Regions from separate parts of the Ferdinandcohnia jepli genome, predicted to be linked through region 1. Evidence: riboswitches for the same ligand, from Rfam matches in the RefSeq annotation. Region 1 holds a riboswitch; each other region holds the start of a gene.
The links. Region 1 has a riboswitch for cyclic di-GMP ahead of AB3M96_RS18085 (methyl-accepting chemotaxis protein). Riboswitches for the same ligand answer to the same signal wherever they lie in the genome.
Positions count from the first base shown of each region.

Region 2: another riboswitch for cyclic di-GMP. It lies ahead of AB3M96_RS00065 (response regulator); the one in region 1 lies ahead of AB3M96_RS18085 (methyl-accepting chemotaxis protein).
Region 3: another riboswitch for cyclic di-GMP. It lies ahead of AB3M96_RS19760 (OmpL47-type beta-barrel domain-containing protein); the one in region 1 lies ahead of AB3M96_RS18085 (methyl-accepting chemotaxis protein).

Region 1 is NZ_JBFOKR010000017.1:72,912-78,521, reverse strand. It holds gene AB3M96_RS18105 (hypothetical protein) at 56-439, shown strand; gene AB3M96_RS18100 (YwzD family small protein) at 592-720, shown strand; gene AB3M96_RS18095 (Gfo/Idh/MocA family protein) at 992-1,960, shown strand; gene fosM (FosM family fosfomycin resistance protein) at 1,957-2,370, shown strand; cyclic di-GMP riboswitch class I at 2,653-2,740, shown strand; gene AB3M96_RS18085 (methyl-accepting chemotaxis protein) at 2,830-4,509, shown strand; gene AB3M96_RS18080 (nucleotidyltransferase family protein) at 4,557-5,102, shown strand; gene AB3M96_RS18075 (hypothetical protein) at 5,114-5,581, opposite strand.
Region 2 is NZ_JBFOKR010000001.1:8,367-13,976, forward strand. It holds partial or broken gene AB3M96_RS00055 (SMI1/KNR4 family protein) at 1-246, shown strand, start outside; gene AB3M96_RS00060 (alpha/beta fold hydrolase) at 625-1,488, shown strand; gene AB3M96_RS00065 (response regulator) at 1,612-1,965, opposite strand; cyclic di-GMP riboswitch class I at 2,037-2,122, opposite strand; gene AB3M96_RS00070 (hypothetical protein) at 2,342-2,587, opposite strand; gene AB3M96_RS00075 (class I SAM-dependent methyltransferase) at 2,839-3,471, shown strand; gene AB3M96_RS00080 (DUF2975 domain-containing protein) at 3,631-4,113, shown strand; gene AB3M96_RS00085 (helix-turn-helix domain-containing protein) at 4,124-4,354, shown strand; gene uppS (undecaprenyl pyrophosphate synthase) at 4,422-5,180, shown strand; gene AB3M96_RS00095 (DUF2089 domain-containing protein) at 5,452-5,610, shown strand, end outside.
Region 3 is NZ_JBFOKR010000021.1:27,236-32,845, reverse strand. It holds gene flaG (flagellar protein FlaG) at 1-260, shown strand, start outside; gene AB3M96_RS19775 (flagellar hook-associated protein 2) at 276-1,787, shown strand; gene fliS (flagellar export chaperone FliS) at 1,806-2,213, shown strand; gene fliT (flagellar protein FliT) at 2,213-2,563, shown strand; cyclic di-GMP riboswitch class I at 2,697-2,792, shown strand; gene AB3M96_RS19760 (OmpL47-type beta-barrel domain-containing protein) at 2,874-5,610, shown strand, end outside.

The sequences.
Region 1 (5,610 bases):
TTGTCGGATGCTCGTATAATCTTTATGTGAAAGCTACTAAAAGGAGTGAAGTAGAATGAAAGGCTTCGTAAAGTTTTTATGTAGTGGATTGCTAGTTTTACTCGTGTTAATTGGTACGGGAAATGCGGTGTTTGCGCATGAAGGTGGAGAGAACGAAGAAGACTGTGGTTGTCCATTTATTTACCTTGATGGTGCAGAACGCAATAAACTTGTAGCGAATATTTTAAAATCAACAGATTTTCACAATTTGAAAAAAGCACAGGAAGCTGAAGGATATAGCTTTGCAGGTGCGGACCTTATTCAAGTGGTTAAGCCAAATACTGGTGAAGACTTTAGACTAGGCGCTGTTCCGTTTGTTAATGAAAAAGGGGAAATTAAGTATGCTGCCTTCTATAATAATAGCTTTGCAGGTTTTCCACCTGGACCTACTCCGTTTTAAATAAATTATGATGCAATACCCCCATTCTTTGGGGGTATTTTTGTTTTCTAGTATAAAAGTCACGAATTCTACAAAATTTTTCCTTTGCTAAATTTCTAGAATAGTGTAAAATGGATTTTAATTGGAAAAAATGATAATGGCAGGTAATTAAAATGAGTTCAGAACAACTATTAAATATAATGTTAGAGATTCAGAAAAAGGTAGAAGAAACGGCTTCTATTACAACAGAGGAAGTAATGCGCGACCTTGTTGGTAAACTAAAAGAATGTACAAGTATGTGATCTAGAGGAGATTCCTCTGGATTTTTTTGTGGATTAATAGTTAATCGCAGGAATATTAATTTTTTTCGGATTATATCCCATTATTGCCGGATTAACAAAATTATTGCCGAATTATGCGCAAGTTTTCCCGGAATATTGTAATTATTGCCGAATTCCGTCCAAGTTTTGTCGGATTAACAAACTAACATTAAGTTTACCTCCACAAAACCTTCCACATTCACCCAAAATATGAGAATATAGCCTTGTTATCTACTAAAAAGGAGGCATCACAATGGCGAAAGTTCGATTTGGTATTTTAAGTACGGCAAATATAGCGAGAAAGTCACTGATTCCGGCTATGAAGCGAGCTGAAAACGCAGAGGTTGTTGCGGTTGCGAGCGAAAGCGGGAAGGCCGAGGCGTTTGCTGCAGAATTAGATATTCCGAAATTCTACAACTCATATAAAGACTTACTAAATGACCCTGATATTGACGCGGTTTACATTCCACTGCCAAACCAATTACATAAAGAGTGGGCGATTGAAGCAGCGAAGGCTGGTAAGCATGTGCTGTGTGAAAAGCCTGCTGCATTAACTTCTCAAGAGGTTGAGGATATTGCCGAAGTATTCAATCAGCATAATGTGCTTTTCATGGAAGCTTTCATGTATCAGTTCCATCCGCAGCATGATCGCGTGAAAGAGATAATCGCTTCCGGCGAAATTGGAGACCTTAAACTAATCCGTTCAACATTTTCATTTGCACATGATGGTGATCCGACGAACATTCGCTTAAACCGTGAACTTGGTGGAGGCGCAATATATGATATTGGCTGTTACACCATTCATGCGAGCCGCCTTCTAGCTGGTGAAGAGCCTACCGATGTAAAAGCATCTGCAACCATGCACCCTGAATACGGTGTTGATATGACTGCTGCCGGTACGCTCACATTTCCAAGTGGAGTTCTAGCGAGCTTTGATTGCAGCTTCGAACAACAGTATAAAGCACAATACGAAGCGGTAGGCACAAACGGCTCTATTTTTGTAAAATATGCATTTCGCCCGGATATTGAGGATGGAAATGGTACTATCGAAGTTAGTACAACTTCTGAAAAAAGAGTCGAAACTGTTCAAGGAGATCAATACAAGCTTCAGGTTGAGCATTTTGCTGAAGCAGTGTTAACCGGAAAACAACTTAAATATTCTATTGAAGAAACAATCAAAAACATGCGTGTAATTGAGAGAGCACTTAAACAAGTGAGATGAACATAAACCATCTGTTATTCTCGGTGTCTGATCTCGAAACTTCGATAAAATTTTACCAGGAAGTTTTCGGTGCAAAGTTTCTTGTAAAAGGGAGAACCACCGCATACTTTGACCTGAATGGATTATGGCTAGCGTTAAATGAAGAACAGAACATACCAAGAAATGAAATTCATCAATCATATACACATATTGCTTTTACAATAGATGAAGCAGATTATGAAAAAATGCACCAAAAACTCGTAGCGCTGAACGTCACGATTTTACCCGGCCGCACCCGAGACGAAAAAGACAAACAATCAATCTACTTCACAGACCCAGACGGTCACAAATTTGAGTTCCACACCGGAACCCTTCAAGACCGCATTCAATACTACAAACAAGAAAAACACCATATGGAATTTTTCGAATAAAGTCAGCGTTATGCTGGCTTTTTTTCTTCCTCTTTTATGTATATCTATCAAATTCCTGGTAATACTAGATTACTAGAGAAGGTAGGAAAACTAGAGTAGGAGGGAAGAAGATGAGAGCAAATATAGAGTTACCAGAAGTTTTGCCAGCGAGTGCGGATGAGTTTTTAAAAATGCTGCTAGATTTGGTTGTGAAAAAGTAGTTCACAAATTTAGATAATTCCTTTGTCGTGTATTGTTGAATCCTGTAGTTGCCTGTATACTAGGAGTATAGTCTACTAGTTACATAGGAAAAGGCAAACTTTCCGAAAGGACAGGACGCAAAACCATAGGGTCTACAGTACAAAAGTACCATGACAGCCTGGTTACCAATAAATGATTGCATTCGTTGGCCATTCTATGTTGAGAATGGTCTTATTTTTTTATAAAAGCGTTATCAAACTGTGAAAGAGGTAAAAATACATGAAAAGTATCCGAATACGATTAATCGTGAGTTTTCTAGCTATTATTATTTTTTGCGTGGGACTAGCCGTCTTTAACTACTTCGCGGTTTCCACGATGAATGACCAGACTCAGGAAATGGTGTCTGAAGAGTTGCCGGTCCTTATCCAGCTTGAGAATCTAAAATACAATATTGCGCAGAGCGCTGGATTAACAAGAGGATACGTACTTTTTGGGGAAATTTCCTATAAAAATGATTTTGATGTTTACACGGTGAATTTTGATGTCATTAACAAAGAGTTAAGTGAACTGAAGATTAAAGAAATAGACACTCTGTTGAAAAATACAGCTGAATGGCGAGAAGCGATTAAATCGGGTGTCATTACTCCTTATGAGAGTGGCGATGACAAGTTAGCTAGACACAATCTCGGTACTTTTGTTCAACCTACGGCCAGAGGGTTAATGGAGTCGATTGAAAAGTTATCGAATGACCAACAAAGACACATAGTTTCAAGCGGGAACGCAGTTGTAAATTACGGTCAACAGATCAACCTTGCAGGAATTATTGTTGGGGCTGTGGTTATTATTCTCGGAATGGCAATTGCATTTTACACTTCTGAAGTAATTGCAAGACCAGTGAAAAAAATTGCAGCTAGAATGAATCAGATTGCAAAAGGTGAGCTCCCTGTTGAGCCAATCGCCACAAAGTCTAAGGACGAAATTGGCCAGCTTGTAAATTCAGTTAATGAGATGAATGAAAACTTACGTAGTATGATTGGACAAATGGCCGTGGTGTCAGATAATTTAACCGGTCAAAGTGAAGAATTTGCGCAATATGCTGATGAAGTGATGGCGGGAAGTCAGCAAATCGCAACAACCATGCATGAAATTTCAAATGGTGCTGAAGAACAAGCATCTTCGTCAACCGCACTAATCGAGCAAATGTCACACTTCTCACAAGAAATTATGCAGGTTGCCGTTAAAGGCGACGATATTAAAGACCAATCGCAAGGTATGTTACAAATGACAAACGATGGAAGCTCTTATATGGAAATGTCCATCCAACAAATGAACAAAATTAATGAGAAAATGAAGATCTCACACGAGAAGGTAGTGGGGCTTGATCAAAAAACAAATGAAATTACTCAGCTTGTAAAAGTAATTAAAGAAATTGCGGGGCAAACAAATCTACTTGCACTGAATGCAGCAATTGAAGCAGCCCGTGCTGGTGAACATGGTCGTGGCTTTGCAGTTGTAGCAGATGAAGTTCGTAAGCTTGCCGAACAAGTTAGCAAATCCGTAACCGAAATTACTGACATCGTAGGGGAAATCCAAAATGAATCGAAACAAGTGGTAGAGTCATTGGATGACGGCTACCAATCGGTTACAGAAGGCACGGAGCAAATCCAAACAACCGGTGAAACCTTCAACGCACTGAAAAAGACGATCGACCAAATCGGCACACAAATCGAAGCAATGTCAGCGTCACTTTACAATGTGTTAGATGACTCACAACAAATCAACGCTTCGATTGAAAGCATTGCATCTGTAGCAGAAGAATCAGCTGCAGGAGTTGAGCAAGTATCTGCAACTGCACAACAATCAAGCAGCTCAATGGATGAAGTTGCGAAGAGTGCAAAAGCACTTGAAGAAAATGCTGGAGAGCTGAATACACTAATTCAGCAGTTTAAGATAAAGTAATTTTTGGAGGTCTGGGTTCCAGGCCTTTTTTGATGGGGGAACATTGAATGTTAGATACATTAGCTATGATTGGCGACGAACTCAATAGCCGGAATATTAAGTGGGGAGTCGGTGGATCGCTGCTGCTTCATTTTCATGGGTTGGTGGATGATCCGAATGATGTTGATATTTTAGTAAGTGTTGAGGATGTTGAACAGGTACGTGAGGTTTTTTCGAGTCTTGCTGTAGCGAAGGAAGTTGTGAGCAAGGAGCCTTTTCGGACAAGACATTTTTCGAAATACACAGCCAACCAAGTTGATTTCGATGTGATGGGCGGGTTTGCGATTGAGCATAGTGAAGGGGTATACGAGCTGGATTTTGGCGAGTGTTCTGTGGCTGATACTCGTGAAATAAGTGGAGTTGAGATTCCGTTGTGTTCGTTAGAGGATTGGTTTGTGCTGTATTGGCTTATTCCGGGGAAACAGGAGAAAGTGGAGTTGCTTGAGGCTTATTTTCATTTAAATGGTTTGACCAACTCATCAATTTTTGAAAAAGCATTGAAACAACCACTATCATTTGAGTTAAAAGAACGAATCATAAACCTACTAAAATAAGACAGACACGCTCACTCGGGCGCGTCTGTTTCTTCTTTTTTCGTTACTTTTACATTGCGGAATTTAAACTCAGTTGCTTCTTGTTTATTGGTTAGTACCATGGCATCAATTTGCGAAGTGCTATCCTGCAGTTCAACCTCAAGTTGGACAGTTCTCCATACATCATGGATTGAGATAACCGGTGATACTGTTTCAGCTAAAAATGTACCTCTCGGGTCTGTTTCATCTACGTTTAGATATATAGCTGTTGCACCTTGGAGTTCAACAGAGAAAATATATGTTTCTCCACCTTTAATATCTTTTGGCGTGAACACAAAACCCTCGTTTTCCTTGTTACCTTCTGTTTTTACCGAGTAGATTCCGTCTTTTAATTTTGTAACCGTGGCGCCAACACCGAAATATTGAGGTTCCTCTGCAGCTTGGACAGCAGAAGCGGCAAAAAGTAGTAAAAACAACATAAATAGTAGAACCTTTTTCATGTAAACCTCCTAAAACAACTATATCTTTT
Region 2 (5,610 bases), on a different contig from region 1:
GGAATTGGCTTAGGTGAGGAAAAAGGAATCTTAGAAAGTAAATATTTAATAAATGAATGGGGTCTACCGGAGAATATTGTGCTCATCTCTGGAGAGGGACATTCCTGGATAGCGCTTGATTATAGGAATTGTAAGGTCAATCCACCTGTTGTTTTTATAGATGCTGAACAAAATCAAGAAGTAAGATTAGCAAACCATTTCGAGGAGTTTTTGAATGGGCTTGTTGTTTACGGTGAAAATGAAGAAAACAATTTACTAGAATCAGTCCCATCAGAACAGGCATTATATGAGTACTTCGCAGAAATTGATGATGTGATAAAAAAGGGAACACCAAAAGAAATTGACCGTCTATTTACAAAAGTTCTCTCAACAACCAACGAATTGATCCGTTATATGGTTGAAAAAATGAGGCAACATGAAAAGCCAAAAGTCCATTTTAATCTACTTCTTTTCCTATCATGTTGTGCGGAAGGTGACAATCAGGGAATCTTGGAAGATGACTATCTGTTTGATGTTTTGACCGATTTTACTAAAAGTATGAATAAAGATGTTAAAGAGTTTGCTGTTTTTTCCTTAGAGCAATTACAAGGCAGGCTGAACAAATATATATAAGAGGTGGATAAATTGAGGAGTAAAGTTGTTAAGTCAAATAATACAGAAATATTTATCAATGAATATGGCCGACAAGATGGAGAACCATTATTTCTCTTACATCCTGGAGGAACAAATGGGTATGTATGGTTAAAGCTAATTCCTTTTTTTGAGCTAAAATATAGAGTGATTGTGATGGATATGCGTGGTCATGGTCAATCTATGGTTGCAAAATCAGGTTACGCTATGGAGAATCAAGCAAAAGATATTATTGGGGTTATGGACTATTTAAATATTAAACAAGCACATTTAATAGGTAACTCACTTGGAACTGATGTTGCTGTACATACTGCAGCTAATTTTCCGGAACGTATAAAATCACTAGTTAATATTGATGCTGGAATGCTGAATTTCATTGGGCCCAATGGAGAAATGGAAGGTACAAAAGAAGAATGGGTCAACAGGAGCCTAAATCGTAAACTACTAGATTTTAATTCTAGAGAAGAATTTTCAATGTTTATTAAGGATAATTATAGTGAGTGGGGAGAGGAATATGTTGAACTAACATCCAGAAATATACCTCTTCGTACTTTGCCAAACGGGAAAGTTACGCATATGTTACCAGTTGAAATAAATGCCTTATTAATGGAGGCGTGGTGTGATATGAATTTTGAGGATTGCTATCCAAAAATTACATGCCCAGTCTTATTTATACCAGCAACAGCTGAGAATAAACTCTCTGAAAAGTTAGCAATGATTGAAATATACAAGGAATATCTACCTTCGGTTGAAGTAGTTCTGATTGAAAATACGTCACATATTCCATTATGTAGTCATTCCAAAGAATTAGCTGTTCAAATAAATCAGTTTTTAGAGAAAGTTGAACTTCTTTCTTAGTCAGAATGTGAAATGGGTACAGGTCCCGTGTGTTCGTGCAAGGAATCTGTCCCGTCATATAACAAATCGTTTTCGTCAGCAAAAGCTAGCTTACCCCCAATAATCTTTATAAGAGGGGGACCATTAAAGATGGTTATTTATTGTTGGAACCAAATTCTTAAAATAAGGCTTTACAACAAAATCTTTGGCACCAATTTTTATTGTCTCAACAATTAAGGATTGTTGACCCAAAGAAGAACACATGATTACTTTAGCATTCCCATCAATTAGCATTATTTCCCGAAGGGCATGTACACCATCAAGTACTGGCATTGTAATATCCATAATCACTAAATCTGGTGAATTACTTTTATATTTTCTAATTGCATTTACACCATTTTCAGCTTCAATAATATTGGAATATCCTGAATCACTTAAAAGCCTCTTCAACCATGAACGCATAAAACGAGAGTCATCAACAACTAAAATTTTCTTCATGTTAAAACACCTTTACTCTAAATTTTAGGCAAATAGGAAAGGTGATGTTTATGTAGTTTTTCGGGGATGTCCCCGGCAACCCGGCTACCATGACTAAAAATGTTTTAGGCCCGTGGCTTTGCGTCCTTTACTTTCGTAAAATTTGCCTATAAATTATTTTACCATACTTAAATTTGTCGATAAATGTGAAAAATATGTCAAAAGTTGTCGGTTTAGTAAACTTTTGCAGTTAGAGTGTTAAAAAAATAATAGTAGAGTTCCAAACAGTAAGTGCAGCTAAGTTAATAGTTTGGAACAACATTCTATGGGGAAGAAAGTATCTTTCTATTAATATATATAGTGGGGCGAGGGACCTGTCCCTCTGACCCAATTTTGATCAGTTTCCAGAGATACCTGGGGAATGTTTAAACGATTTAACAAAATCTACGAGGCAGGCTTCACATAAGTCGAATTTCCATCTTTCTTCATCATACATTGACCCGTATGCAAAAGTTATGTTGAATGCATGGTAGAGTTCCTCTTCGAGACCATATTCAGTTAATTCATCCGTACGGCCACATTTATTGCATGTTATCGAGGTAGGGATTTTTTTTGTTACTTTTATTTCTTTAAATTGTTTCATAGTTTTCATCTCCTATCATTATGCGCATGATACTATTACATACTTCTAGAATATCTACTGAAAAACCTTCTTTCAAATATAGTGATTGCAAAATGTAACGATTTGTTTCTCACTTACGGTGCGGTTCCGTATCAGAAGTAGGTTTAAAAATTTATAAATAGTAAAATAACAATTAAGGATTGAAAAGCTGTTTACTTTAAAAATTTGGGTTAAGAAACATGTGCCTATGTCCCAAAAGGAGTTGATGATGAATGGAGTTTTGGGAAGCTAGTTTTATTGATAAGCAGACGATGTGGGGGTTTGAGCCTACGGATTCTGCCATATTGACTAAGGACTTTTTTCTTAAGAAGAGTGTGAAGGATATTTTGATACCGGGTATTGGATATGGTAGAAATGCTAAGGTTTTTATTGATAATGGGATACATGTGACTGGTATTGAGATTTCTAAGACAGCGATTGAGTTGGCGAGAGATAATGGGCTTGATATTCCCATTTTCCATGGCTCGGTAACTAATATGCCTTTCGATGACCAGCTTTATGACGGCATATATAGCCATGCACTACTTCACTTATTGGATAGAGACTCTAGAGATAAGTTTATTAAAGATTGTTATGATCAATTAAAGCCTAATGGATATATGGTTTTTACAACGGTTTCTAAAAAAGCGCCAATGTTCGGTAAGGGCAAACAATTGGATAAGGACTATTTTGAAATTATGGATGGCGTCAAAATGTATTTTTATGATTCAGACTCCATCAAACAAGATTTCGGTAATTATGGGCTGGTTGAGTTCTCGGAGATTGATGAACCGAGTAAGGACAATAAGAACAAACTTCCTATAAATTTCTTAATGGTAAAATGTAAGAAAGAATTGCATACATAATCAAACAAAAAGCCTTAATCCTCGCTGAAGTTGCTGAGGATTAGGCTTTTTTGGATCTGTTTTTCAACAAGTTAATTATAATAAATAATAAAACTTTATTGTAAAACGATAAATATTATGTTAAAATCAAACCGAAAATAGTTAAGCGAGGTGCTTTTAATGAAACGAGGAACAACAACCTTTTTAAAGATAGCTGTTATTCTTATAGGAATTCCAATTCTTGCTCTATGTATATTTGGTTTACCCCTAATAGCTAAGGATGCAGCTGAAAGTAGTTTAAGGATGGCTTATGTGCTATATGGGATATTAGGCATTATGTATGTATCGGCAATCCCTTTCTATCTTGCTCTATTCCAAGCTTTTAAACTTTTAGGATATATTGACCAAAACAAAGCTTTTTCAGATCTATCTGTTACAGCTCTAAAGAAAATAAGAAATTGTGCTACAACAATCAGTATTCTGTATGTGATTGGTTTGCCGCTTTTTTATATCGTGGGTGAGGTGGATGATGCCCCAGGTGTAATTTTAATCGGAATGGTCTTTACTTTTGCTCCAATGGTTATAGCTGTCTTTGCTGCGGTTCTCCAAAGACTTTTACAAGAAGCTATTAGAATAAAATCAGAAAATGATTTAACGGTCTGAGGTGAACATAATGGCGATTATAATAAATGTTGATGTAATGTTGGCGAAAAGGAAAATGAGTGTAACAGAGCTTTCAGAAAGAGTTGGCATAACGATGGCAAATCTTTCTATATTAAAAAATGGTAAGGCAAGGGCAATCCGTTTAACAACTTTAGATTCCATTTGTAAGGCTTTAGAATGTCAACCTGGAGATATCTTAGAATACAGAAGTGATGAAGAGCCAATTAAGAGGGGCCAATGAGACTGAGACTTTACAGGTCAGCAGATTTGAACAAGAAGTATAGTAACAATATTTGGGGAGGCAGAACATGTCAATCAAATTACCTTTTTTCATTACCAAACAATCAGAAGAATATGACTACCCTGAAGATCATACACCGGATCATATAGCCATCATTATGGATGGGAATGGACGCTGGGCAAAGAAGCGGGGTATGCCCAGGGTTGCTGGACATAAAGAAGGGATTTCTACCGTTGTAAAAATAGTCAAGGCTGCAGTCAAATGCAAGGTAAAGGTGTTGACACTCTATACGTTTTCAACGGAAAACTGGAAACGTCCCAAGTCAGAGGTAGAAACGATTTTGAGACTTCCTAAGGAGTTTTTACATATCTATTTACCAGAACTTATGGCCAATAATGTACGCATTGGGGCAATCGGTGATATGGACATTCTCCCGACCCATACACGTGAAGCGATTGAGTATGCAATTGAAAGGACACGTGAGAATGATGGTCTTCTGCTGAATTTTGCGCTAAATTATGGAAGCAGACACGAAATTCTCAGAGCTATGAAGGAAATGCTCATGGATATTAGCGATGAAAAATTGTCACTGGATGAATTGGACGAACAGAAGTTTTCAGGATATCTAGATACATCAGCTCTACCAGACCCGGATCTGCTTATTCGTACCGGTGGTGAAAAACGCCTAAGTAATTTCTTGCTTTGGCAGCTCGCTTATACTGAGTTCTGGTTTACTGATGTGTTATGGCCTGATTTCTCAGAAAAGGAATTTCTGCAGGCAGTTGGGGAATTCAGAAATCGAAAGAGACGATTTGGCGGAATCTAAGACGTTGTAAGGAAACGAAAGCTACATTTGTCTAACACCTATAAGGAAGCGATAGTCCATATAAAGGGCTATCGCCTATTTTAGTTGAAGCATAAAACGCACTATTAAAAAATAATTTGGCCTGAATTACTAAAATTAAAATCATGTTTTTAATATATAAGTTAAATATATTTATTTTTTTAATGAAATATATTTATTTTTTTAATTTTAGTATTTAGTTTTTAAATTAATTGATTTATAATCTAATTATAAATAACAAAAGGAGAGAATTATGGCTTATCCTCTTATATCGGTTTGTCCTGTTTGTGCGAAACAGTTAAAGATAACAAAGCTACAGTGTACACATTGTCATACTACAATTGAAAATGAATTTGAACTCTCTAATTTTGCAACTCTTAGTAAGGAACAACTTAGTTTTATTGAAACTTTT
Region 3 (5,610 bases), on a different contig from region 1:
CAGTTGACCAAATAATTTATCCAGAAAAGGTAGAATCAAAAGAAAACATCCAACAGGTGATTACTAGTTTAAATAAGTTTCTAGAACCGAATAATACACATTTGAAATTTGAATTACATGGTGAACTTAATGAGTATTACGTTACCATTGTTGACAATCATACAAATGAAGTGGTAAGAGAAATACCTTCGAAAAGATTACTGGATATATATGCGGCAATGACCGAATTTCTAGGCTTCATAGTAGATAAAAAGATATAAAGGTGGTGAACACCAATGAATATGAGAATTGGTGGTTTAGCAAGTGGAATGGATATTGATCAAATAGTTACCGATCTTATGAAGGCGGAGCGAATTCCTTTAAACAAGCTAAATCAAAAGAAACAAATTTTTGAGTGGCAACGGGATCAGTATCGTGAGATGAATAAATTACTGGCTGAACTCGATACGATGTCTTTCAATATGACGTTATCAAAAGCGTATCAATCTAAGACTGTTACAAGCTCTAACTCATCAGTCATCACAGCAACTGCAACAAACACAGCAGCAAATGGGTCTTATAAAATTAAGGTTGATAAATTAGCAACCGCAGCATCACGTGCAAGTGAAACTACGATATCAGCAGGGACTAAAATTGACCCTACAAAACCTTTAAATACACAGTTTACTGCCAATAGTTATTCTGATTTTACAATTGAAACATTTAATGAAGATGGTTCAAAAAATACTGTCACACTAACCTTCGATCCAGCAACTGACTCATTAAATACTGTTATTAAGAAGATTACTGAGTCCAACTTGGGGGTTCGTGCATTTTACGACAATACATCTGATCGAGTTGTTATGGAGAGAACCAAAACCGGAGATTTCAATAAAACAGCTGAATACGGTGGAGCGGAAATTGGATTTACTGCCGGCTTTTTAACAGAGGTATTAAAATTTAATCCTGATAAAGCTGTAGAGAATGGCGGTACAAATGCAGAATTTACTTACAACGGTGTCCTACCGATAGAAACTACAAAGAATGAATATACAATTAACAATTTAACCTTGAAATTTAACGCTGCCACAGGACAGGAAGAGACGATTAATGTCTCACATAATACGGAGGATGCCTTCAATAATATTGTTCAATATATAAATAAATACAATGAACTTATCGAAAAGGTTAACGGGAAGATAACCGAAACTAGATACCGAGACTATCAACCTTTATCAGATGAAGAAAAAGAAGGTATGACGGAAGACCAGGTAAAGAAGTGGGAAGAAAGGGCTCAAAGTGGCTTACTGCGTAATGACTCTATTCTTTCTGGTGCCCTGAATCAAATGAGAATGGACTTTTATACTCCACTCTCAGGAGCAATAAAAGGTTTTAAACAGTTATCTGATATTGGTATAACTACAACAAAGAATTATTTGGATCGGGGAAAGTTAACTATAAATGAAGAAAAGCTACGTCAGAAACTTCAAGAAAATCCAGATGCTGTTTTTAGACTTTTTTCAACTAGTGGTACAACTGAAGATACACAAGGAATTGCTCAACGAGTTAGAAAGACTATTAAAGGTACCATAGCAAATATTGAAGCAAAAGCTGGTAAGTCTACATGGACGAACCAACAATTTACTATTGGCCGTAATTTATCAACAATTGACAGTCAAATCGATCGTTTCGAAGATAGACTCTCGACAATTGAAAAACGTTATTGGCGACAGTTCACTGAGATGGAAAAGGCGATTCAAAAAGCAAATTCACAATCAGCATACCTCATGCAGCAATTCATTCAGTAAAAAAGGAGCATAGTAACTATGGCAATTAGCAATCCATACCAAGCTTATCAGTCAAACTCTGTTACAACCGCAACACCAGGAGAATTAACATTAATGCTCTATAATGGTTGTTTGAAGTTTATTAAGATAGCACGTAAGGCTATCGAAGAAAATAATATTCAAGAAAAAAATGTGAATCTCCAAAAGGCGCAAAACATCATTAGCGAATTTATGGTTACCCTAAATCCTGATGTAGAAGTTTCCAAAACAATGATGACTATGTACGAATATATTAATCGTCGCTTAATCGAGGTTAATATAAAGAATGATTTGGAAATTCTATCCGAGGTTGAAGGATATGTAACAGACTTCCGTGATACTTGGAAGGAAGTTATCCGGCTTAACCGTCAACGTCAACATAAACATGGACAAGGTGGACAGGTGTAGTGAATCCAGTTGTAGCTCTGTACCGTGTTTCAAAAGAACTTCAAAGTATACTTGATCAGCCTATCGAAAAAGATAGTAGAGACGAAGCAATCGAAAAAATAGCTCTTCTACTAGGCGATAGAGAACAACTTTTACCAGAAGTGAAACCACCATTCTCGGTTGAGGAAAAGAAACTGGGTGCTGAAATCATCCAGATGAATACACTTATCGAGTCCCACCTAGAGAAGATTAAAAAAGATATTCAATTTGATCTGGCCCATGTTAAAAAGAGTAAGGAAACATCAAATAAATATGCGAATCCTTATCAAACTCCACCAGCTGATGGGATGTTTTTTGATAAGCGAAAATAACAAATATATCGAGTAAGTATACAATTCCCTTCGTATTCTTACTCGTTTTTATTAATTTAGAAACTAGTAATATAGTACTGGTAAAATAACTAGTAAAATGGTAATATGATAGACATATATTAACAAAAAACCAAAGTGAAAAAGGCAAACTATGGGAAACTATAGGACGCAAAGCCAAGGGCCTGACCTACATGAACCTAATTTGTGTGGATGGCAGCCGGTTGCCACAAGGACTCATAGTCTTATTACCTATGAACCTTGTTTGAGGTTCTTTTTCTTTTGGATTTTTTAGGGAAGGTAGGACTATAGAATGAGAAAATATTTAAGAAAGAGTATCACAGTTTTTGCATTACTTCTCATGGTTACACAGTTATTGTTTCCATTTGGTAATGCACTAGCAAATGGTAGTATGCTACCGCCAACTACAATTACCCATCAAGAGATAACACCTGATGATATCAAACTCTCTTGGAATGCTGTTTATGGAGCAACAGGTTATCAAATCTATGAGATTACAGATGGACAGCTTTTACAAAAAGGAACGGTTACATCTAGTAGCTATCTGTTTAATAACCTAGAAGAAGGAACGTACACGTTTGCAATCTCGACTTTAACTTCTGAAGGGGAGTCTGGCCCGAGTGCTCCGATCACCTTTACAGTTACTTATCCGGACATGCAGGCACCTACAAATCTAACTCAATCGATTAGAAATGGAAACGATATTTATCTTTCCTGGGGTTCCTCAAAGTATACAGAGAAATATAACGTTTACGAGGTGTCAAAAGAAGGAAACCAGCAGCTAGTAACTTCTGTTACAGGCACTAACCATACAATTAGCAATACTCCAGAAGGAAGCTACACCTATGTTGTAACAGCAGAAAACTCATTATATGGTGAATCATCTCAATCGGATGCTGTACAAGCTGAAGTTGTTTATCCAGTCATGCAAACACCAGCTAATTTTACGTATTCAATATCGAATGGAAATGATATTACTTTTAGATGGAATACAGTCTCCTACGTGACAAATTATAAATTATACAAGGTTACTGAGGATGGCAAGGAACTTATTGAAACAACAAAGAATTCGTCGTATAAGCTAAGTAATGTAGCACCTGGAACATATACATACGAGATTCAATCCTATAGTGATCGTTTCGGCGAATCAGTGGATGAATCTGGACAACTCCAGATAACTGTAGATGAAATTAAAATGGTTGCCCCAAGTAATTTTACATATCAGCTAGTAAATGTAAATGATATTAAGTTAACTTGGGATAGCGTAAACAATGCTACAAATTATAAAATCTATCAGATTATCAATGGTGAGAAAGTCCTGAAGAGTACTGAAACAAGGACGTCTGTCACATATTCAAAACAGGAAGCGGGCGAATATGATTTTGAAATTCATTCATACAGTGACCGTTTTGGAGAATCTGTAGATGGAAGTAAGGTTTCAGTAGTTGTTGATCAAGTAGAGATGGAAGCCCCAAGTACAATTTCATATAACGTAAAAAATGGAAATGATCTTGTATTAGAATGGGAAGCTACATCTAATACTACAGACTATAAAATCTATCAAGTAAATAATGATGGCACAAAAGTATTAAAAAGGACTGCAACTAGTACTTCAACTACTTTTACGAATATGGCTGAAGGAAGTTACACTTTTATGATTCATTCAAATTCTACTAGATTTGGAGAATCAGCTGAAGGAAAAGAACTTTTATTCTCGATTGTATACCCAAAGATGAGTTCACCAAGTAATGTAACGGAAACGATTAAAAGTGAAACATCATTTAGCTTGCATTGGGATGCAGTAGATTATGCAACAAATTATAAAGTATACCAAATCGCAGATGACAAAAAGGTACTAAAAAGCACTGTTACCGGGACTAGCGTTTCTTATTCAAATATGCCTGCGGGAGATTACACGTATGAAATTTACGCTTACTCTTCAAGATTTGGCGAGTCTGAACAAGGTACAAAAGTAACAGTTACACTAGAAGGCCAAACAATGAAGGCACCAGCGGAACTAGCTTTCACAACTAAGAATGGAAATGATGTTGCGTTAAATTGGTCTTCAGTAGATTATGCAACAAACTATAATATTTACGAAGTTGTTAATGGTGAAAAAGTATTCAAAAGGAATACAACATCAAAGTCTTATACTTTTACAAATTTAGCTGAAGGTGAATATACATTTGTAATTCACTCGAATTCTACTTACTATGGAGAATCAAAGTATGGGGCTGAAGTAACGGTTTCAGTTGTACATCCATTAATGGAAAAGCCAACTAATTTAAGTTTTTCAATCCTAAACGGAAATGATGTTAAATTAAGTTGGGACGAGGTAGAATACGCAACAAGCTATAATGTATATGAGCTAATTGGTGATGATAAAGTATTCCGATACAACGCCAAATCTGAGTCATATACTTTCTCAAATGTATCGGAAGGTCAGCACACCTATGTTGTTCATTCTGTGAGTGAGCGTTTTGGAGAATCAAGCATAGGTAATTATACTTCGATGGATGTAGAGCATCCAATCATGCAGGCTCCAGAAAGTTTATCTTCAAGTATTTTAAAGGGCAATGATATCAAGTTAAGTTGGTCAACAGTAACCTATGCTACAAATTATAATATATATAGAGTGACTGGAGATGAAAAGGAACTAGAAAAATCAGTCACAGGAACATCGGTTACATTTACAAACTTACCTGAGGGTGTTTACAAATACGAGGTGTATTCAAATAGTAGCCGCTTTGGTGAATCACCGGAGAGTAGCGCAATTGAAATTACCGTCGTTCATCCTATCATGCAAAAACCAGAGAATATCACAGATAGGATTTCAAATGGAAATGACATCATTCTTAAATGGAATGAAACAGATTATGCAACTAAATATAATGTATATCAAATAATTGAGGGCGAGAAAGTCTATCAAAAATATACTACAGGTACGTCAATTAGTTTCACCAATATGCCTGAAGGTGATTATGAATTTATAGTGCACTCATATAGTGATCGATTTGGTGAATCACCAG